Regions from separate parts of the Wukongibacter baidiensis genome, predicted to be linked through region 3. Evidence: riboswitches for the same ligand, from Rfam matches in the RefSeq annotation. Region 3 holds a riboswitch; each other region holds the start of a gene.
What was found. Region 3 has a riboswitch for lysine ahead of dapA (4-hydroxy-tetrahydrodipicolinate synthase). Riboswitches for the same ligand answer to the same signal wherever they lie in the genome.
Positions count from the first base shown of each region.

Region 1: linked by a shared signal. The riboswitch ahead of R9X47_RS04085 (Na+/H+ antiporter NhaC family protein) and the one ahead of dapA (4-hydroxy-tetrahydrodipicolinate synthase) in region 3 are both predicted to bind lysine.
Region 2: linked by a shared signal. The riboswitch ahead of R9X47_RS14235 (aspartate kinase) and the one ahead of dapA (4-hydroxy-tetrahydrodipicolinate synthase) in region 3 are both predicted to bind lysine.

Region 1 covers NZ_CP138202.1:818,046-825,879, forward strand. The annotation lists gene speB (agmatinase) at 1-599, opposite strand, end outside; gene R9X47_RS04065 (sigma-54 interaction domain-containing protein) at 790-2,142, opposite strand; gene R9X47_RS04070 (CBO0543 family protein) at 2,273-2,818, shown strand; gene R9X47_RS04075 (CBO0543 family protein) at 2,848-3,297, shown strand; gene R9X47_RS04080 (hypothetical protein) at 3,331-3,792, shown strand; lysine riboswitch at 3,947-4,129, shown strand; gene R9X47_RS04085 (Na+/H+ antiporter NhaC family protein) at 4,271-5,824, shown strand; gene R9X47_RS04090 (UDP-glucose dehydrogenase family protein) at 6,015-7,322, shown strand; gene R9X47_RS04095 (glycosyltransferase family 4 protein) at 7,536-7,834, opposite strand, start outside.
Region 2 covers NZ_CP138202.1:3,130,027-3,137,860, forward strand. The annotation lists gene R9X47_RS14230 (hypothetical protein) at 1-313, opposite strand, end outside; gene R9X47_RS14235 (aspartate kinase) at 656-1,861, opposite strand; lysine riboswitch at 2,086-2,272, opposite strand; gene R9X47_RS14240 (Na+/H+ antiporter NhaC family protein) at 2,459-3,808, shown strand; gene R9X47_RS14245 (metal-dependent hydrolase) at 3,829-4,506, shown strand; gene R9X47_RS14250 (DMT family transporter) at 4,671-5,552, shown strand; gene R9X47_RS14255 (aminotransferase class I/II-fold pyridoxal phosphate-dependent enzyme) at 5,743-6,990, shown strand; gene lspA (signal peptidase II) at 7,428-7,834, opposite strand, start outside.
Region 3 covers NZ_CP138202.1:5,622,698-5,630,531, reverse strand. The annotation lists gene R9X47_RS25445 (class I SAM-dependent DNA methyltransferase) at 1-102, opposite strand, end outside; gene R9X47_RS25440 (small, acid-soluble spore protein, alpha/beta type) at 380-607, opposite strand; gene R9X47_RS25435 (CPBP family glutamic-type intramembrane protease) at 883-1,893, opposite strand; gene R9X47_RS25430 (M20 metallopeptidase family protein) at 1,910-3,079, opposite strand; gene R9X47_RS25425 (aspartate-semialdehyde dehydrogenase) at 3,592-4,587, shown strand; lysine riboswitch at 4,645-4,833, shown strand; gene dapA (4-hydroxy-tetrahydrodipicolinate synthase) at 4,969-5,856, shown strand; gene dapB (4-hydroxy-tetrahydrodipicolinate reductase) at 5,868-6,620, shown strand; gene dapD (2,3,4,5-tetrahydropyridine-2,6-dicarboxylate N-acetyltransferase) at 6,676-7,401, shown strand; gene hpt (hypoxanthine phosphoribosyltransferase) at 7,495-7,834, opposite strand, start outside.

The DNA of each region.
Region 1 (7,834 bases), 1.6 Mb from region 3:
TAGGAATTAACTACATTGATTTTATTTTCTTTCATGAACTCTAGTTCATCCATCTCTATTGATCTGATACCAATAAAGAATATACTTTCACTATCTGGAACATTTTTTAATTCTAAAGCTCTTCTCTCCGTAGAGCCATGGGATAGTTCATCGCCTTCAAGTCTGTCGCATAAATCAAAGTGTGCATCTATGTGAATAATACCAAATGATTCGTCTAAAGCTTTATCTATACCTCTTTGTACTGGAATTGTTGTTGAATGATCTCCACCAATCATAGTGAAAAATTTTCCTTTTTTAACTAGTTCACATACGGTTTCTTCTACTTCCTTAAATATTTCATCCCTATTTTCACCGGAAATATCGCCTTTATCAACTATCTTTAAATCTGCTATACTTTCAAAATGCTCTGTTGTTGGGGCAATAGTATAGGTAATCTCTCTTAAAGCTCTAGGTCCATCCTTTGCACCGCCTCTGAAGCTAACACCACCATCAAAGGGTATCCCGAAAACTACTATGTCAGCTTCCTCAGTTGGCAAATTGGGTTGATTTAGTCCAGCCCATATCGATTCTTCTTTGATCATATCCTTTGTATTTTTCATATTTAAAACCTCCTAATATAATTTCTAGTTTTTGTTACTTGCTTTATATAATATATTAATGCAATAAATATGCCAGAATATCCTTCTTTTTATAACGCTGTTATATCTAACTTTAATATGAGTCAGTAACAACTTTACTATATAAAACGTAAAAAAATCTTGCCCAAAATAGGCAAGATTTTTTTACACTTTAAAGATTAAATTTATCCATTTTATACCTTAATGATTGTCTTGTTATTTTAAGCTTTTTGGCAGCTTGAGACATATTTTTTGATTCCAGTAAGGTTTTCACTATTATTTCTCTTTCGAAGTCATTTACCATTTCATCTAAAGATCTATCTTCTCTTTCATAATTCTCCATAATCTTCTGCTTATCTTTATCAAAACCCCCATTATAGATAATATATTCTGGTATATCCTTTAAAGAAATTTCATTTGATGTAGACAGATTAAAACCAGCTTCCAAAGCATTTTTTAATTCTCTAACGTTTCCTGGCCAGCTGTAATTATGGAGTATTTTTTCAACCATCTTCGTTACATTGCTTATTCTTCTATTCATTAGCTTATTATATCTATCTATAAAGTAATCTGTTAATAAAGTGATATCTTCTTTTCTTTCAATTAGATTAGGAAGCTCTATTTGTATAACCCCTATTCTATAAAACAAATCACTCCGTATAAGGTTGTTTTTGATTCCTTCTATCGGGTTAACATTCATGGCTGATATCACTCTTACATCAATATCTATACAGCTTTCTCCACCAATTCTTCTAATTTTTTTCTCTTCAAGGGCCTTTAAGATTTTTGATTGAAGTCCTATATCCATTGAATTAATTTCATCTAAGAATAAGGTTCCTCCATGGGCTAATTCGAATAACCCCTTCTTATTTTCAGCTCCTGTGTAGCTCCCTTTTACAGTACCAAATAGAATACTCTCTAATAATGTGTTTGGAATGGCTGAACAATTTTGGGAAATAAAGGGTTCTTTTTTTCTAGGACTATGGCTGTGTATGGCTTGTGCAACCATTTCCTTTCCGGTCCCAGTCTCTCCATATATCAATACCGATGAATTAGTTTTTGCTATTCTTTCTACTTTATTTTTAATCTCAAGCATTTTGGGACTTTCTGTGATTATATCATCTAGTTTGTATAGCCTATTCTCTGATTTAATAAGTCTATTATATTCATCTTCAAACACCGAAGCTTCAACGGCTCCAATAATCTCACCATTGTATTCTATTGGATGAGTAAAATTAATTATATTCAGTTCTTTACCTCTAAAATCAATTACTTTTTGTTTTTCATTAATTATGGGCTTTTTAGTTTTCAGCACCCTCAAAACGCTACTAGTTTTTTCAGTTAATGATGGGTACACTTCTAATATATGCTTACCCGTAATCTCTTCGTTTTTTAGGCTTTCCAGCTTATCATTAAATATAGTAGAATACTCTACTATCCCCGCCTTATTTACAATCAACAGAGCATCGACAAATTCATATATTTCCGTCATATATTTAAGGTATTCCTTTATCAATTTCGGCACCTCTACTTTTTTAGTGATATTATAATATACTTACCATCTAATTTTCAAGAATATATATTAAGTATTTTTTATTATATAAGGGGTAAAATAATATAATGATCGAACTTACTTTTTATTTAGGTGATACATAATGTTAGATACATTTAATGATATTTTAAAACTTCATAAAAAGCTTGCAAATTTAGAACACCAATATTGGAAGGATCATGTTGTATTTTCACTAAATTGGTGGATACTACTTATTACTTTTATTCTGCCATGGCTTATTTGGTGGAAGATCTGTGATAAAAAACAGATTAAGGAACTACTACTATATGGTTCTTTCATTATGATAGTAGGCTCTACTTTCGATGATTTGGGGCGAGCCCTTTCACTTTGGGCATATCCCTATGAATTAGTTCAAGTAGCCGACAGATTAAATTCCGTCGACTTTAGCGCCTTACCTGTTTGCTATATGGTAATTTATCAGTTCTTTCCTAAATGGAAGTCCTTTGCTATATCAAATTTAATTTTTTCTCTTTGTTGTGCTTTTATTCTCGAACCTTTTTTAGTATGGTTGGGCATTTATAGAACATTAACTTGGAAATACATATACTCATTTCCTATATATTTTGCAATTGCAATAATCGGTAAACTTATCATTAGTAAATTAAATAAGATATCAAGATTCGGTTAAATAATTTTTCCAAAGGTTGTGACAATCATATGAGTGTAGAGACTCTAATTCAATACTTAGCAATGTTTATATCAATAATGGCATTGATTATAATGAAGAAAGGAATGAAAAAGTTTGTTCCTGTTGCCATGTTCGCCAGTCTTTATGCTAATCTTTGGTGTTACATTGCAAAGTACTATAAATTCTGGAGTTTTCCAGTAAGGATTTTTCCAATAGTAAAAGACATTTCAATACCCGTAAATGTAGTTGTAGTACCTATTATTGCAATGTTTTGGGTCAGATATTACCCTACAAAGTCAAATAAGAAATTATTTTGGGCCCTTTCTTGGACAACTGTATTGATAGTAATTGAGGTACTTATTGGAAAGTTCACTAATCTAATAGAATACTCTAATGGATTTAAATGGTACCATTCATATGTTCTGTGGTTTCTGAGCCTTTATATCTGGAGGGGTTTTCACCATTGGATTTATGATTAATCATTCACTTTGAACAGAGGATGTGAAACGTGTATGTCGTCTAAGGGCAACGGGCTTGAGAAGGTTTTATGGAGCATTGCTATACCAGGGTTTGGACAGCTACTAAATAAAGCATATTTTAAAGGAATGGTCTTAATTACCTTAGAAATCTTTATCAATCTTAAGGCTAATCTAAATACTGCAATTATGTTTAGTTTTCACGGTAATATTCAAAGATCTATTGAGGTTACAAACTTTTATTGGTTAATGTACTATCCTTGCATATACTTTTTCTCTATTTGGGATGCTTATAAAGATTCAGTTGATAGGCCCACTCCCTATCTTTTTCTCCCCTTTGTCCTTGCTGCTTATTTTTCTACAGTTGGAGTAATATACTCAAAGAATTTTGAAGTTCTAGACACACCATTAGGTCCAGTTTGGTTACCCTTAATCGCTGGCGGATTAGGTTTATCTATAGGATTTCAACTAATGAAAATACTTCTTCGTAAAGTCTAAGGACATTTCACAAAACATATCAATCCCCTTAAAAATTCATAAATTTTTAAAATCATTTCAATTTTCAATAATAAACTTTTTTTATTGACAAGTTATTTATGCTGTGATAAATTTTTATACATGTCAATTAAATACTATTACCTCATCCCTAAATGGTTGAGGTAGAGGCGCGATACCTAAGAGTACCTATATGGAGGCCGAAAGCCCTAGAAGTATAGGAAAAGGAGTTATCGCCGAAGCGATAGATAACAAAATCTATTGCTGGGTCTACATCGAATAGGTGTAGGACTGTCATCAGGTTGCTTGCCCTACCATCTGATGGAGTGCTATCTCATTATGGGCAGATTTGGGATAGGTGTATCTTCTGTTTTTGTGATGCTTAAACACCTGACTAGTCTAGTTAGGTGTTTTTTTGTTGTTAACAGTTACATGCTCCTATCGCCTTAGAAGATTTTAATAATATTAGGAGGAATCGATTATGGAATACGGATGGTTATCAATATTACCACCAATCTTAGCAATTATTTTATCACTATTAACTGGCGAAGTTCTATTGTCACTATTTTTAGCGGTTTTAGTAGGTGCAACAATTGTATCTTCTAATCCTATACTTGGATTCACTACTACCCTAAATAAATATGTTGTTGGTTCTTTAACCGATGAATGGAATGTTAGTATACTTATTTTTTGCCTTTCTATTGGAGGTTTAATCGGGCTGCTTAGTAGAAATGGCGGAACAAAGGGTATAGCCAATGTAATTGTTAGTAAGGCCAAAGGAACTAAGTCAACATTATTTATGACTTGGCTTATGGGAGTTCTTATTTTCTTTGATGATTACGCAAATTCTCTTATAGTCGGGAATACTATGAGAGGCATTACTGATAAAATGAAGATCTCTAGAGAGAAGTTAGCATATATAGTTGATTCAACAGCTGCTCCTGTATCGAGTATAGCTCTGATATCCACTTGGGTTGGCTTTGAAACCGGGCTAATAAGAGATAGTATAACTAAGCTTGGTCTAGATCTTAATCCATACAAGATTTTTCTCCAGACTATCCCCTATAGATTTTATAGCATCTTAGCCTTGCTATTTGTTTTATTAGTTATTTTCACAGGAAAAGATTTCGGTCCAATGGCAAGGGCAGAAGGGAGAACTAGATTAACTGGTAAGCTTTATAGCGATAATGCTAATCCCATAGTTTCCGATGAGGTATCGTCTTTAGTCCCAGAAGACATTGATGGCAAATGGTATAATGCGGTTATTCCAATATTCTCTGTCATTGTCATTACAGTTATTGGCCTATTTATCAATGGTGGTGGTCTCAATGGTGTTGGTATTCAGACAGCTTTTGGAAATGCTGATGCCAGCGTAGTTTTACTTTGGTCATCCTTTGGAGGAGCAATTATTGCTGCGTTAATGTCCTTAGCTCAAAGGCTATTATCTATAAATGAGATATTAGACTCTTGGGTATCAGGAGTTAAGTCTATGACCGTCGCTTCGCTAATATTAGTACTAGCTTGGTCCTTAGGCGGTGTTAATGATGATCTTGGCACTGCAGAATTCATTGTGGGATTAGCTAAGGGAAATCTACCACCATCACTTTTACCATTACTTATGTTTATATTACCTTGCTTGGTAGCTTTCTCAACTGGATCGTCTTGGGGTGCTAACACCATAGTTATGCCTCTGGCAATACCATTGGCGGTACAGCTTGGAGGTACAGAATTACTTATTCCTGTTGTAGGTTCTGTTTTAACTGGAGCGGTTTTTGGAGACCATTGTTCTCCCGTATCGGATACAACAATAATGTCTTCTATGGCAAGTGCATGTGATCATATAGCCCATGTCAAAACACAACTCCCTTATGCTATAACTGTAGCATTGGTTTCTATAATAGTTGGCTTTATACCTGCAGGACTTGGCTTGAATCCATTTATTTCTCTTATCTTAGGCGGGGCTTTATTAATAGGATTCTTATTTAGATTTGGACGCTCTACGGATAAAGTTTCCGGGGCACAAGTTACAAAGTAATAAATAGCAATAGAAAAGTAAGGTTTACTTTGTCAAAACTATATATTTATTTGTCACCTTATAAGCATTTTTCAATATAATGTATTAGCCCTAACTAAGGATTTAGGACCTAATCTAGGGTTGTTTCTTTGAAAGTTAACTATATCTGAAAAGCTATATAGTTATAAATACATTTAGGAAGGTGACTAAGATGAATATATCTGTTATAGGTGCTGGATATGTGGGATTAATCACATCGCTAGGCTTTGCAAAACATGGAAATAAAGTGATATGCGTCGAGAAAGACATAGAAAAAGTCGAAAAACTAAATAAAGGTATTCCCACAATCTTTGAAGAAAATCTTGAAGAGCTACTTAATGATTGTTTAAGTTCTAAAAGTATTTTCTTTACAAAGAATATCCATCAAGCTATAAGTGATTCCGATGTGGTATTTATTGCAGTAGGGACACCAGAAATGGATAATTGGGATGTTGATATAACGCAAGTTACTGAGGTTGTTAATCAAATTTCTCATTCGATTAATAAATACAAGGTTATTGTAAACAAGAGTACTGTCCCAGTAGGCACTCAAAAATATGTAAAAGATTTGCTTATAAATAATGGAGTCTCTAAGGATAAATTTGATGTTGTTTCTAATCCTGAGTTTCTAAGAGAGGGAAAGGCAATACATGATTTCCTAAATGGAGATAGAATTGTCATCGGTTATGATAGCGAAAAGGCTAAGATGATAATGAAAAAACTGTATGAGCCTTTTAATTCGAAGGTAGTTTTCACTCCACCGGAAGCGGCAGAATTAATTAAATATGCTTCCAACGCCTTTCTCGCAACAAAAATTTCTTTTATAAATGAGATAGCTAATTTGTGTAATAAAGTTGGTGCAAATGTTGAAGCAGTTGCTGCTGGTATGGGACTTGATAAAAGAATCTCTCCAGAATTTTTGAGGGCAGGAATTGGTTATGGTGGCTCTTGCTTTCCAAAGGATACTAAGGCCTTAGTATCAATTGGGAAAAAGAATGGATGTGACTTTAAAGTCGTTAATAGTGCCATAGAAGTAAATGAAAATCAGAGAGTACTTCCGGTAAAAATATTAATGGATCGATATAAGAGTTTAAAGGATAAAACTATAACAATATTAGGTCTAACCTTTAAAGCTGGCACCAATGATATTAGAGAAGCTCCTTCACTATATATAATTGAGGAATTATTAAAGCAAGGTGCGGTCATTAAAGCCTATGATTTAGAAGCTTCCGATGAAATCAAAAAAATATTTCCAAATATAAATTATTGTGATGATTTATATGAAAGTCTAGTAGATTCCCATTGTGCAGTTATATGCACAGATTGGCCGGAGTTCTCGACATTAGATTTATCTATAGTTAAGAAGAAAATGTCCACTCCAATGGTTATTGATGGTAGAAATATTTTAGATTTAAAAGAGGTTAAGAAAAATGCTTTGCAGTACTACTCTGTCGGAAGAGGAAGCTGGGTAAATGCTTAGCTACTGGCTGTTAGTCGTTAGCTTTACTCTCTAGGATTAAAAATGGAAGATGTTAATTTCTTATATAGAAATATTAAAAAGCCGCTGACTTCATTGCCAGCAGCTTTTTTTTGTTAACTTTTATTTAGCAACAACATGCAAACATATGACCCTAGTTTCTTACTCTCAAGACTTACTGCTATCTATTAACTGTAAACAGTTAGCCAACATAAATTATATTCCTTCAAAAAGATCTAAAAGCTGTGATGCTACTCTATCCCAATTGTATTTTTCCACAGCAAACTTTCTACCCATTTCACCCATTTTTAGAGCATTGTATTCATTTTCTAAAAGATAAATGATTTTTTCCGCCATTACTTCATGATTACTATAATCTCTAATCAAAAGCCCATTAACATTTTCTTCAATTACTTCGGCATTCCCGCCTCTATCAGTGGTTATAATAGGAAGTCCTGCTCCCATTGCTTCATAATGAACCCTTGCAAGCGGTTCTCTCCACTGTGATGCACAAA
Region 2 (7,834 bases), 2.5 Mb from region 3:
GAGCTTCTAAAGTAAATCCTATTATTACCATAACTACAGCCATTAATGCAGGTCCCATTCCTTCTCCACCACGCATTGGATCTTCGAACTTCTCCTTGGTTTTCCTTACAAAGTATTCTTTTCTTATCCGCGGTGTCCCTACTAGTAAAACAACTGAGATAATCATAGCCACTGATCCTGCACCTAAAACTGCTATATATGCGCCCTTAAGAAACTCCCATCCCTTAAAGAGAGAAAATGCCCCGCCAATCACAGCAAATATCAGCGAATAAATTAACCCCTTAAAAACATACGTTAATAAATTTTTTATCAAAACGATCTCCCTTTCTCCTGGTTTCTATTTTACCCTAATTATATTTTTACAAAAAAGAAGGGAAACTGTCAAATTTACAGTTTCCCTCCTTAAATATATATTCATATGGGGGTATGAATATCAGATTAAAGAAATCTATACTATAGATTTCCGAAAATTGCACATAAATGCAATTCCCTTAGTTTTATTATAAATGATTTCATGGCTTTTAGCATTATAATAATTAAAATTTTATCAAGGAAATTTATGCAATTTTCTAATTTGCTTGAATTTGCTTTCAAATTATATCAAAATATACAACTTCTTATCATTTTTTCACATAGTATTTAAATGAAATTACCTTTATAAGTTGAATTCTTTTGCCACAGCTATAACTGCTTTTTCTTTGTCGCTAGTATTTATAGTATATGATATTCTTATTTCAGATGTTGTCACTTGCTTAAACTCAATGTCGTTATCTGCAAATATCTTAAACATCTTAGCTGCAACTCCTGATTGACTTTTCATTCCTATACCAACAACTGATAATTTTGTTATATCTTCTTCAACATCTATTTCAATACCTTCTAACTTACTTTTTACATCTTCCATTACCTTATCAATTATGAATTTATCACTTTGAGGTGCAGTAAAGGAAATATTTATATATCCATGGGATGGTGCCGTCTGGCTAATCATATCAACGTTTATATCATTCGAAGCCAAGTTTTGAAATATCATAGATATATTCCTTGCTGCATAAGGAACATGGTTTATAGTTATCATTATATCATCATCACTGACAGATAATCCAGTGATAACTTTACTTTCCATAGACTCATCAAACTCCTTTATATATGTTCCTGGCCATTCTTCAGTACTTAAGGCCACGTATATAGGAACACTAAATCTTTGTGCAATCTCTATTGATCTGGTTTCCATGACTCCTGCACCGAGGCTTGCCATCTCTACCATTTCTTCATAACAAATGTAGTTAAGCTTTTTAGCAGTTGAAAAAAGTCTAGGATCTACTGTATAAATACCGTCTACATCGGTATAAATCTCGCATACTGAATCTAGCTTAGCTGCTAGAGCTACGGCAGTAGTATCAGATCCACCTCTTCCTAAGGTAGTAATGTTACCTTCTTCATCTGCACCTTGAAATCCTGCCACAACTACTATCTTCCCATCACCAATATGCTTCTTTACCTTTTCAATTTCTATATCAGTAATTCTAGCCTTTGTATGATAACCCTTAGTAATTATTCCTGCTTGAACTCCTGTAAGAGATATAGATTCGTAGCCTAGTTCCTTTAAGGCAATTGACAATAGGGATATCGATACTTGTTCTCCTGTAGACATAAGCATATCTAGCTCTCTTCTATCAGGATTAGGAGCGATATCCTCAGCCATACCTAAAAGTATATCGGTGGTTTTTCCCATAGCTGATACTACAACTACAACGTCATCACCCTGAGCTTTTCTTTTGGCTACCCTTTTAGCTACATTTTTTATCTTATCTATAGTTCCTACGGAGGTTCCTCCATATTTTTGAACAACTCTTGCCATGCATTTCACCTGCCTTTACTTACAATAATAACTTTGTTTTTTTAACATAGATAACCAACTTTAATGAAAAAAATATTCATTGAAAAAATATTGGAGCTTTCATTATTTTCTGCTGAATATTTTTAATTTTAAGGTTGAGTCTCTATAATTTAACAAATAAAAAAACAGCCAAGAGCAAAAGGCAGCCATGACTGATGATATTATCATCAAATACCTCTCACCCCGCACAAATCAGCACTCCATCGGAAGATTGGGCAATCAACCGTAGACAGTACTATACTTATTAAGCATAGTCCCAATATATTACCTAGGGAAGTAATACATTTCGGCAATTATACCTTTCTTCTAACTCTACGATTTCCCCAAACCTAAGTTAAAATACTAATTATAATTGCATCCTCTAATTTGCACTCAAAGGATTTCTTATTCATTTCCATGTATCTTATCATAATTGTTACGTTCTGTCAATATTTCAACACCACATCTATCCCTCTTAATCAGCCCAAAAAGCTTACTACAGCTTGATTAAAGTTGGTTTTCCTATAAAAATATATTATAATAAATATGTTCACAGAATACTATTAAACGAGGTAAGATATGAAGAGAACAATCGAAACAAAGTATACATATTTAACGATTATCGTTACAATTATTGCAATAATAATAACTTTAATATTAAACATACCTTTATACTATGGACTTTTAATGGGACTCCTCATGGCTTGTGGGATTTCCTACAAAAACGGATATTCCCCCAAAGAAATTTTTCAAATGATTATCAAGGGTGTTAAAGGCGCTCTAATAATACTGATTATGATGTCTCTAATCGGAATGCTCATAAGTATATGGATGTCTAGTGGAACTATACCTACTATGATTTTCTACGGATTTAAGTATTTATCAAATACAAATATTATCTTGGCTGCATTCCTTACCAGTTCAGCTATTTCCATGGTTCTGGGTACGGCCCTCGGTACCATAAGTACTATTGGTACTGTTTTTCTAAGCTTAGCCCTTGGCTTAGATTTACCTATGGCACCCTTAGTTGGGGCAATAGTTTCTGGTGCATATTTAGGAGATAGAACATCTCCAATGTCAAGTAGTGCCAATTTAGCCGCTACAATTACTGAAACCAATATTATTGATAACATAAAACACATGATGACAACTACTTTGCCGGTTTTTTCTTTGAGTGCAATATTATATTGGATCATTGGCAATAATCTTGTTAATGATATTTCAAGTTCAAGTGATATTAAATATTTTCAGGAACTTTTATCATCTAACTTTCAAATTGAATTTGTTTCACTACTGCCACCATTATTAATCTTAGTTTCAGCAATTGCCTTTAGAACTTCAATAGTCAAAAGTATAACCCTAGGATTAATAGCCAGTGTTCTTATTTTTCTAATTAGAGATGGTGCTTCTATAGTAGATACCATATATATAATAATTTTAGGCTATAATCCTGACAATGTGGAGATTGGAAGGATTATGTCCGGTGGCGGATTTGTATCAATGAAAAATGTATTATTAGTCATTGGTATCTCAACGGGTTTAAATGGAATTTTAGAAGGCACAGAAATGATCGCCCCTCTAATCGAGAGCTTCTCCAATAGTATTAAAAGCGTAAGGAATCTTATTCACAAGACAGCTATTCTCTGTATTGCTGTATGTGCTATAACCTGTAGCCAGGCCCTTACTACTATAATACCGGGGCAATATTTAAAAAAGGTTTATGGGGAATTTAATCTTTCTAAAAATACCTTAGCCCGTACTATTTCCGATGCTGGAATTGTCATAGTTCCACTTATACCGTGGAATATTAACGCTATCTTAGTTTCATCAATAATGAAGGTTCCAACATCAGAGTATCTACCTTATTCTTTTTTATGTTACATGCTTCCTATGCTAACTTTTGTTTATCCAATGTTTAGAAAAAATTAAATTTTAAGGAGTGATTTTATATGAAGCTTAAATACTTAGGTCACGCTGCTTTCTATGTTGAGAGTGGAGATTTCAAATGTCTAATAGACCCTTTTCTAAATGGAAACCCTATGGCAAAGTCGGTACCAGATGATTTTACAGATATATCCCATATTTTTGTAACCCACGGCCATGGTGATCATCTAGGTGATACTGTTGAGATCGCTAAAAAGAATGATTCTACTGTTATAACAAATTTTGAAATAGCTGCTTTTCTAGGAGAAAATGGGGTTAATGCTCATCCAATGCACATAGGTGGAAGAACAAGGTTTGATTTTGGTAGAGTTAAAATGACTCCTGCTCTACATGGCTCTGGAATACAAACTCCAGAAGGAATGGTTTATGGAGGTAATCCATGTGGCTTTGTCATTGAAATCGATGACAAGAAGATATATCATGCTGGCGATACAGGACTTACTATGGATATGAAACTCCTTGAGATGGAAAATATCGATTTAGCTATACTTCCAATCGGTGGTAACTTTACTATGGATATTGATGACGCAATAAGGGCGATAGAGTTTATTAAGCCTAAGAAAGTTATACCTATACATTATGATACCTTCCCAATAATTGAGGCTTCTCCTCAGGAACTTAAGGATAAAGCCAGTGATGTTGAGATAATAATATTAGGATCTGATGATGAGTACTCTCTTTAATAGGTGTTGTAGTCTATTATCTTGTTATAAATATGAGAACCGAATTTTTTCGGTTCTTTTAAATTTCCTTAATAAAGGTTTATATTTTCCCTATATGATATATAATCAATACGATGAATAAATTCATATAATAAAATAATATATACATAAACGAGGTGTTTAATATGAGACAGGAATCTAAGGGTATAATATGCCTTCTTTTATCAACGTTCTTTTTTGCTATGATGGGGGCCGCAGTAAAATCAGTACCAGATATACCTATTGCCCAGAAGATCTTCTTTAGAAATCTAGTAGGTGTTCTTATTACTGGTAGTATTCTTATTAAGAGCAAGGAGAGTTTTAAAGGTTCTAATATAAAGCTTTTATCATTAAGGTCATCATTTGGATTATTAGGTGTAGCAGCAAATTTCTATGCCATTTCAAAATTACCTTTATCCGATGCAGCTTTATTAAATAGAATGTCTCCCTTCTTTCTTATATTACTGTCCTTACTTTTTTTAAAGGAAAATGTAAACAGATATCAGCTTTATGCAATGGTAGTGGCATTACTGGGTGCTGTCTTTGTGATAAAGCCTCAATTTGACTATACTGTTATACCTGCATTAATAGGGTTATCCTCTGCCATATTTGCTGCAGCAGGATATGCCACAGTAAGACAGTTAAGGCTCTATTCATCCCCATATATAATCGTGTTTTTCTTTTGTATGTTCTCATGCCTTGGCACAATTCCATTTATGTTAATGGGCCACTATAAGGTTCCAAATTCTGCAGAGCTGGTTATGCTTATTTTAATAGGTCTTTCTGCTACAGTGGCTCAAATCTTTATGACAACGGGCTACAGATTTGCACCAGCTTCTAGATTAGCTATATATGGATATACTAATATTATTTTTTCAACCATCTTAGGAGTAATACTTTGGAGCGAATATCCAGATCTATTAAGTATCACAGGTGGTCTTCTCATAATAATAGGTGGATTTATCAATTACGTTGCTATGAATAATAAAAACTTTAATCAGTCAGATGAAACAACAAATGATGACTAAGAATGAATAAGTATTAATTTATTAAAAATATGTTATAATTTAAAGAAGGTTTTGAAACGAAAATATATTTTTAGAGTAATGACACTTTAAAGATTAATAAATTTTACTGAAAGAATGTAGAAGCGATCATTATTTCAATAAAATTTATCTAAAGTTTTAAGGTGTCATGACTATAATAGGAGGAATACTTATGAGTCAAAGTTTTTCAATGGTTGCACCTCATTCTAAAAGACCAGTTAACGAAGACAAGATTTTTTCGGCCAGTAGGCAAGCTAATGAGGCCGCTTCAAAATATGGCTTTGAAAATGTTATTAATTCTACGGTAGGTGCTCTTCTAGACGACGATGGCAATTTGCTTGTCCTACCTACGGTTATTGATATACTAAAGAATTTACCACCTCAAGAAATAGCTGCCTACGCTCCAATTGCAGGATTGCCTGATTTTCTAGAATCAGCAAAGACTGCTACCTTCAGAGATTATCTACCAGAAGGATATATCGAAGCTGTAGCTACTCCTGGTGGTTCAGGGGCTATAAGACATACCATATGGAATTATTCTGAAATGGGTGATTATATACTGACATCGGATTGGTACTGGGGTCCTTATAAAACGGTAGCTGAAGAGCATGGTAGAAAAATTGCTACATACAATTTATTTGATGAGAATAATAATTTTGATATTAAGTCATTTAAGGAAAAGTTAGGCGAGTTGTTAAGTGCTCAGAAAAGGGTGGTTATTCTTTTAAATTCACCTGCTCATAATCCAACAGGATTTACCTTAGAGTTATCTGAATGGGAACAAGTAATTGATGTCCTAAAGCATTATGCCAATATTGATAGTAATAATAAAATTGTTTTATTCTCAGATATTGCATATATAGATTTTGCTGGAGAAACGAATTCTTCTAGGGAGTTCATGAAATACTTTAGTAACCTTCCTGAGAATATACTTACAATAGCATCCTTTAGTATGTCAAAGGGATATACTTTGTATGGAATGAGAAGCGGCGCAATGCTTTGTGTATCATCTAATAAGGAAATAGCTGAGGAATTTAAAAATACTGTACAATTTTCAAATAGAGGCGTATGGTCTAATGGAACAAGAAGTGCTATGAAGGTATTAGCTGAGATCTTCAATAACAAGGAACTTCTTGATAAGGTTGAGAGTGAAAGAGAAGTATATAAAAAGTTACTTGACGATAGAGCCAACGCCTTTGTGACTGAGGCAAACAAAGTAGGATTAGAGATTTGTCCATATAAATCTGGATTCTTCGTAACGATACCATGTGATAATCCTGCCGAGATAGCTGATAAGCTAAAAAAAGATAATATATTCCTTGTACCTCTTGAAAAAGGACTTAGATTTGCAGTATGTTCTGTGTCTAAGGAAAAATGTAAAAGTGCACCTCAAAAGATATATGATGTAATTAATGGATAAAATGGGGGTATCTCAGAATGGCAAATTTCTGCGTTATTTGAAATATTCACCGACTTGGCACGTACGTCAGTACTAGCCAAACCGTTGAAATTTCAAAACCTTGAACTTCACTCATTCTGAAACACCCCGAGGCTGTACTCATAAGTGATCTTTATGAGACAGCCCCGTTAGTTTTGTTGATAAGTATTTAAAAACAATAATTTTATCCACAATTTTAAAGGAATTATCATTATATGTGGAAAAAGAGAGGATATCCTCTCTTTAAGGCTGTTAAGAAACCCAAATTTCTTCGTTGTTGCTTCAACAAAGAATCCTTACGTATGTCTATATACGCTGCGGCCTCTTCGTTTCAGCACGCCTCGAACTTCGATTTTCTTAACAGCCTATTATCTTGTTAACCTTATTAACAATCTAAAAGAGAGGATATCCTCTCTTTTTTATATTTCTATATTTTTAAAAATCACAGCATATCCAAAAATTATTGATCCCGTAACAATAAAAACATCTGCCACATTGAAAACTGGATAATTAATCAAATTGAAATCCAAGAAATCAATAACGTAGTTCAATCTTATTCTATCAATCAAGTTACCAATGGCTCCCCCAATGATAAAAGCTAGAGGTAGTTTTAATAATAGTAAATTTTCTTTCTTCATTATCTTGATAAAGTATACTATCAGAGCAACTACTACTATTGATGTTATTAATATTAGCAATGTTTGCTTATCTCTTAAAATACTAAATGCTGCCCCAGTATTTTTTCTATATGTAAGATGAAAGACATTTTCGATCATTGGGTAAGTTTCTATTGGTCTTAGATGGATAACAGCCAAATATTTAGTCC
Region 3 (7,834 bases):
CTCTCTACCAAAAATTTTTTCTATGTAGTCAACCCAACTATCATAGTCGACATCCCTCATTAGAAAATCATAAACCTTAGCAAATCCACTATAAGCTTCCATCTTTATCCCTTCTTACCTTTCACCTAGATTATTCATCGATTCTTAAATTATACACAAAACCTATCTAAAGCAAAAGAGGTAAATAAAAAAAGAGATAGAAAGCTCTATCCCTTAGACTGTTGATAAATCCGAATTTCTTCGTTGTTGCTTCAACCAAGAACCCTTACGTATGTCTGTATACGCTGCGGTCTCTTGCTTTCATCACGCCTCGAACTTCAGATTCCTCAACAGTCTATCATCTTGTTGACTTTGTCAACAAGATGAGGGATAGAAAACTCTATCCCTCTTGCTGTACTTGTTCTTGTTCCTGCATTTTTTTCATTTTCTTTTTCCTTACTGTTATTAGACCTCCGATTCTACCGGTTTCCTTGGCTGTTAATCCTCCCCAGCCATCACTCATAACCTTATCTAGAAGTCCTAATTCAGATGCAATTTCATACTTCCATTTATCTTCTATTGTTTCAATTTTAAATTTTTTGTTTTTGTCTCGATTTTTTTTTGACAAATTTATCACTCCCCTCACAAGTATTATTGAGTAAGGGGTTGACTTTTATACATAAAATAACAATTATTTCTTAAACTTTTGTAATATTTATCTTTTTTTGTTGATATTTCACTATTTTAATGCTATTCTTTTTTATGGTTGTTATGTTGTTTCCCACTCCCCCTTTAAATATATATTGTACAATATATATTTAAGTTAACACCTTGAAAGGACGATATTTCGGGGTGTTTTTTTTTATTCATATATTCTCCTGTATCATCTCCACATTTGTATGCTTACCAAGAAAACTGTAGATAAGAAAAAAAGATATACATAACACACACAATCCCCACAGGAATGAATCTTATAAATCTATAACCCTCTTCTTTTTGCTGGTCAATTTGATTATCCATATTCTTTTCATAAAAACTGTCAATATCTATATTGGAGTTTTCATATTCATAATAATCATCCTGATTATCAAGTAGGTTACTATCAATGTCTCTCTTCAAGTATCTTATGAGTAAAAATGCAAGAGTTCCTGAAGCAGTTGCTATAACTCCTAAGAGTACTGTAGCGGCAATTAATTGTCCAGTGGTTGGCATTGTATTTTTATCTGGTGCAAAATTACCGTATTGGCCTAATTTCTCATATAAAATAGTCAATCCATACATCAGGGTGACCGCTATACCATTATTAGTGATATGACCTATTATACCTGCGTATATCGAGTCAGTTATATGCACCAAGTACCCAAAAACTAATCCTAAGACTATCGGTGCAGCTAAGTTTTGTAGGTTAAAGTGGAATACACCAAACATCACTGCAGTGGTTACTATACCTACCATTTTATATTTTTCTTCATAAACCCTCAACAATAGACCTCTAAAAAGTACTTCTTCACATATTCCTGCTGAAATTGCAATAATAAAGAAAAGCACTATATATTCACTAAAGTTTTCTGCCACTGGTACTGGCGATGGTATAATATCTAGGCCAAGAAAACTTAGAATAGACAACACTATCACATTAGCAAAGGCGGCTATAGGATAACTTAGCAATGTTACTAATACAACAACCAGACCATGTTTTACTCTTATTTTGTTAAATCTCAAAAACTTTCTTATCCCTATGCCCTTTACTTTAAGGAAAATAATAACAGGTAATAGTACTAGAATATACTCCGTAATTATTAGACCAAGCTTGATATTTGTACTTTGGGCATAGGCACCAATTGTAACTAGTAGCAGCGCTGCAACTAAGTAAAGAATATTCGTTTCTAAAATACTAACCTTTCCTTTTTTCATAAAATCACCTCTATAACTACTCTTCCAAAGAATTATTATGAATCAGTGTACTTACATATATTTGCACTCCTGCAGCCAGGACATCTTCGTTAAAATTGAATTTAGAATTATGAAGAGAATAAACATACCCTTTTTCTTCGTTCCTCACACCTAAAAAGAAAAATAATCCTGGAACTGCCCTTTGATAGTAAGAAAAGTCTTCGGCAGTCATTTGTGGTTTAACTATTTCGATATGCTCTTCACCAATTGCAGCAATAAAATTATCTACCAACTTCTTGTCATTATCTACAAATGGGTACATATCTCTAAAGACAACATCTATTTCGCAATCATGCGCCATTGCTAAGCTTTTAGAGACTATTTTCATTTTTCTCTTCATTTTTTTATATATCGACTCATTAAAGGCTCTCATAGTTCCTTCCATAACAACTTCACCTGCTATAACATTTCTTCTTTCTCCACCTTCAATCCTTCCTATAGTTATAACAGCCGGTTCTACGGGATCTACGTTTCTACTTATTATATGATGTATTGAGTTTATAAGTTCTGATGCTATTACTATGGAATCCTTGCTATTGTGCGGCATCGCACCATGGCCACTCTTCCCTTTTATATGTATATCAAACTCTCCGGTTTGCGCCATTATAGGTCCTGACTTTAATCCTACCTTTCCTTCCATAACATCCGGATATAGATGAAGTCCATATATCGAGTCTACATTGTATCTCTTAAAGACTCCTTCCTTTACGATGATCTCTGCACCACCTGGTCCCTCCTCGGCAGGTTGGAAAATCAAAAGTATATTATCTTTAATCTTTGCTCTATTCTGGGATAAATACATAGCAAAACCTAGTAATATAGCAGTATGACCGTCGTGCCCACAAGCATGCATCATCCCATTGTGCTGTGATGAGTATTCCACATCCGTTCTCTCGCTTATTGGCAATGCATCGATATCGGCTCTAAAGGCAATGGTTTTATTCCCTTCACTCCCCTTAAAATAGACCATCACTCCAGTTCCAGCAGTCTTTTCAATGTTATCTATTTCTAGTTTTTTTAAAAAATTAGTGATATATTCGTTTGTCTTATATTCCTTAAATCCTAGTTCAGGTATTTGATGTAAATCCCTTCTTGCTTTAATTATTGATTGCGATATATCTCGTATATCTTTGTCCAGTTTAATCATAATCTCACCTCTACAAAGTTTGATTTTATTTAGGATCTGTAAAATTTATCACGTATATTTATATAAAACTATATTTATGATTATATAATAAGTATTCTTTGATATACTATATCTTTATATTATTTTTTTCAAGTTAAAACCACGAATTTTCTTAAGAAATTTTAACTTATGAATAAATATAATTTTGGCTTCATGCTTGAAAAAATCTGCCATAAGAATCTTTATATTTATAATAGACTTTTTTGTTGACATCCCCTCTGACAAGTGTTACCATATATATAATTTAGGTACAAGGAAGGAAGAAAGCATTTTTTCTTTTTGCTGTTCTATATAAAAGGTCTCTGTATTTTTTTAAGTATTTTTTAATAAATATAAGATGTAACAATCATTATTCTTTGGGCATATTATATATTTAACCGATGAATTATCATAGAATAATGTATGTACAATCCTACAGTTTTGTTACAACTGGCGTAGACTTTTATTTTAAGTGGAGAATGGGAGGTTTTATTTTGAGAAAAGCAAATATAGCCGTTGTTGGCGCAACAGGAATGGTTGGAAGAACTTTTTTAAAGGTTTTAGAAGAAAGAGACTTTCCATATGAAAACCTATATGTCTTTGCATCATCAAAGTCTGCAGGCCAAAAGGTAAAGTGTAAGGGTATCGAATATACCGTTGAAGAGCTAAAGGAAGACTCATTTGATAGGGACATAGACATAGCTCTTTTTTCTGCCGGTGGGGATACAAGCAAAAAGTTTGCCCCAATAGCTGCTTCAAAAGGAGTAGTCGTAGTAGACAATAGTAGTGCTTGGAGAATGGAAAAGGATGTTCCATTAGTTGTTCCTGAGGTTAATCCAGAAGCCATCAAATCACATAAAGGAATTATTGCAAATCCTAACTGTTCAACGATTCAAGCAGTGGTTGCTTTAAAACCTTTACATGATAAGTACAAAGTTAAAAGAGTTATTTACTCTACTTATCAAGCAGTTTCTGGTTCTGGTGTAAAGGGTATAAAGGATTTAGAAGAGGGCTTAAAGGGTAACGATTTAAAGAATGCCTATCCTCATCCTATAGCAAATAATTGTCTTCCTCATATAGACATCTTTATGGAAAATGGATATACTAAAGAGGAAATGAAAATGATAAATGAAACGCAAAAGATATTGAATGACTATGACATAAAGATAACTGCTACTACTGTTAGGGTTCCTTTATATGATTGTCATAGTGAAGCAATAAATCTTGAGTTTGAGAACGAATTTGAAGTTAATGATATAAAGAGTTTATTTAAATCAAGTCCTGGAATCGTACTACAAGATGATCCAGAAAACAACGTTTATCCTCTTGCTACAAACGCCAGAGGAACTGATCTAGTATACGTTGGTAGGATAAGAAGAGATTTTAGTATCGAAAATGGCTTGAATTTTTGGGTTGTTGCTGATAATATTAGAAAAGGTGCAGCAACCAATGCTGTTCAAATTGCAGAAGAATTAGTAAAAGACCTTTAATATTTATTTAGTATTCAAAAGAAAAATGATAAAAAAACAAATACAGAATTACGTTGGTTGTGATCTAGAGGCCGCAGTTTGTAAAGAGTACTTCAGATGAACATCAGGGGAATTAATCTCTGTTGGAAAGGTACAGCTGCCGAAGCATATGTCTTTCCCCAAGGATATGTGTTGGGACTATACTGAACAAGTATAGTACTGTCGTCAATTGAAAGCCCAGTCTTTTGATGGAGTGCTATTTCACACAGGGCAAAAAGGAACTTAGCTGACTTCCAAACAGTCAATAGCGCTTTTTGCTCTTGACTGTTTTTATTTTTGCTAAAAAAAGTTAAATTGTTAAATAATATTTACTATAAAATTTTGTATGAAAGGATGATTTGTTTGAGTATGAATTTATTTAGAGGCTCAGGGGTTGCATTGGTTACTCCATATAACGGGGATAAAGTAAACTATGATAAGCTTGAAGAAATGCTTGAGTGGCATATAGAACAAGGTACTGATGCCATAATTATCTGCGGAACCACTGGAGAACCATCTACAATGACAGACGCAGAACAAAAGGAAGTTATTCGATTCACAGTAGAGAAAGTAAATAAGAGAATACTTGTTATCGCTGGGGCTGGAAGTAATAATACTGCCCATGCTATTGAGATGAGTCAATATTCAGAGAAAGTTGGAGCTGATGGCTTGTTACATGTTACTCCATACTATAACAAAACTACTCAAAGAGGTTTGATTGCTCACTTTACTGCAATTGCTGATGCTGTTAATATTCCAATTGTTTTATATAATGTGCCTGGTAGAACAGGAGTAAACCTGCTTCCTTCAACCTTAGGAGAACTATCTAAGCATCCAAATATCTGCGCAATAAAGGAAGCCAGCGGTAATATCGCTCAAGTTGCAGAAATGGCAAGACTAGTTCCAGAGGATTTTTACATTTATTCTGGAAACGACGATATGATTGTTCCCCTTATGTCACTTAGAGGTGATGGAGTAATCTCAGTAGTAGCTAATATTGCTCCTAAGGATACCCATGATTTAGTTCAAAAATTTATTGATGGTGATGTAAAAGGATCTTGCGACCTTCAGCTAAAAATGAAGCCTCTAATCGATTCCCTTTTCCTAGAGGTAAATCCTATACCGGTTAAAACAGCCATGAATCTAATGGGCTTTGAAATGGGTAATCTTAGACTTCCTTTAGTTGATATGTCTGATGAAAACCTTGAAATCCTTAAGGCTAGAATGAAAGAATATGGACTACTTAAATAGGAGGGATAATTTTGATAAAGGTAATACTTTGCGGATCTAATGGTAAGATGGGGCATGTGCTTACTGATCTAATATCCGAAAATCCAGAAATGGAAGTTGTAGCAGGCATTGATAGCTCAGAAGCATGTCCATATAATTATCCCGTTTTCGCTGATTTCAATAATTGTAATATTAAAGCAGACGTTATAATAGATTTTTCTCATCATTCAGTAGTATCTGGCCTAGTTGATTATTGTGTTAAAACAAATACCCCTGCAGTTATCTGTACAACTGGATTAGATGAATCTTTAGTTGAAAAGATTAACACAGCATCTAAAAAGGTTCCTCTTTTTAGGTCAGGTAATATGTCTTTAGGTGTTAATCTTATAATGGATTTAGCTAAAAAGGCTGCAAAAATCCTAGCAGATAATTTTGATATCGAAATCATTGAGAAGCATCATAATAGAAAGGTTGACGCTCCAAGCGGAACTGCATATATGATCGCTGAGGCCATTAATGAAGAGCTGTCAGGAAGCAAAGATTATAACTACGGAAGATATGGAAGAGCGGCAAAACGTCAAAGCTCAGAAATTGGAATCCATGCTGTACGAGGCGGAACTATTGTTGGAGAACATACTGTTATCTACGCTGGACCCGATGAAGTTATTGAGATCAAACATACAGCTATGTCAAGGAAGGTTTTTGCCTCTGGTGCTATAAAAGCGGCAAAATTTCTGACTTCTAAAGAAAATGGTTTATATAATATGGATGATATATTAAAATAGTAAATAATAGTATAGTGATTTAATTACTTAACTTAAGAAAGGATTGATTTAACAAATGACGAAGGAAACAAATACTTATGATCTAACTAATCCATATGAGATTGCGAAATTTATCAAGAATGCGAAGAAGTCTACTCCTGTAAAGGCATATGTCAAGGGAAGTCTAGATTCTATCGAAGATGAAAGTATAAAAATCTTTGGTGGTGAAAACTTCTGGATTCTATTTGGTGAGAGTACTGATGTAGCTAACTTTATAGAGAAAAACAGTTCCATCATAGAAGATGTTGTTCTTGAAAACGATAGAAGAAACTCTGCTATTCCTTTATTAGACCTAAAAAATATCGAAGCAAGAATAGAACCTGGTGCATTTATTAGAGATCGAGTTAAAATAGGAAAAAATGCTGTTATAATGATGGGAGCAGTTATAAACATAGGTTCTGAAATTGGTGAAGGGTCTATGATTGATATGAATGCTGTATTAGGCGCAAGAGCAACAGTAGGTAAAAATGTTCACGTTGGTGCGGGTGCTGTTTTAGCAGGTGTCCTTGAACCACCTAGTGCTGATCCTGTAACAGTAGAGGATAATGTTATGATTGGTGCAAACGCTGTTATATTGGAGGGCGTTAGAATTGGTGAGAACGCAGTTGTTGCAGCTGGTTCTATAGTTACAGCCGATGTACCTCCAAATGTTGTTGTAGCTGGAGCTCCTGCTAAAATCATAAAGGATAAAGATGAAAAAACTGCTGATAAGACACAATTGTTAGAAGATTTAAGAGGATAAATAATTTAGCAAATCGTCTTATATCTAATATAAAAAGAGATAGTATCTATATACTGATACTATCTCTTTTATATTAAAACATTTTAATTTTATTTAGTCTACAAAAGCAAAAACATAAGGAACGTTTCTATAGTAGTCTCCATAATTCAATCCGTAACCAACGATAAACTTATCTGGAATAGTAAATCCAACGTAATCTGCTTCAAGGTCTACTTTTCTTCTTGACGGTTTATCTAATAGAACGCAACTCTTTACGCTATTTGGATTTTTTGATTTTAGATAATCCATAACAAATTCCATTGTTATACCAGTATCTGCAATATCATCGGCTATTAGTACATCATAGCCTTCTAAGTCTCCCTTTATATCATAAAGCACATTTACTTTCCCCGAACTTTCTTCAGAATGACCATAGCTTGATGTAGTCATAAAC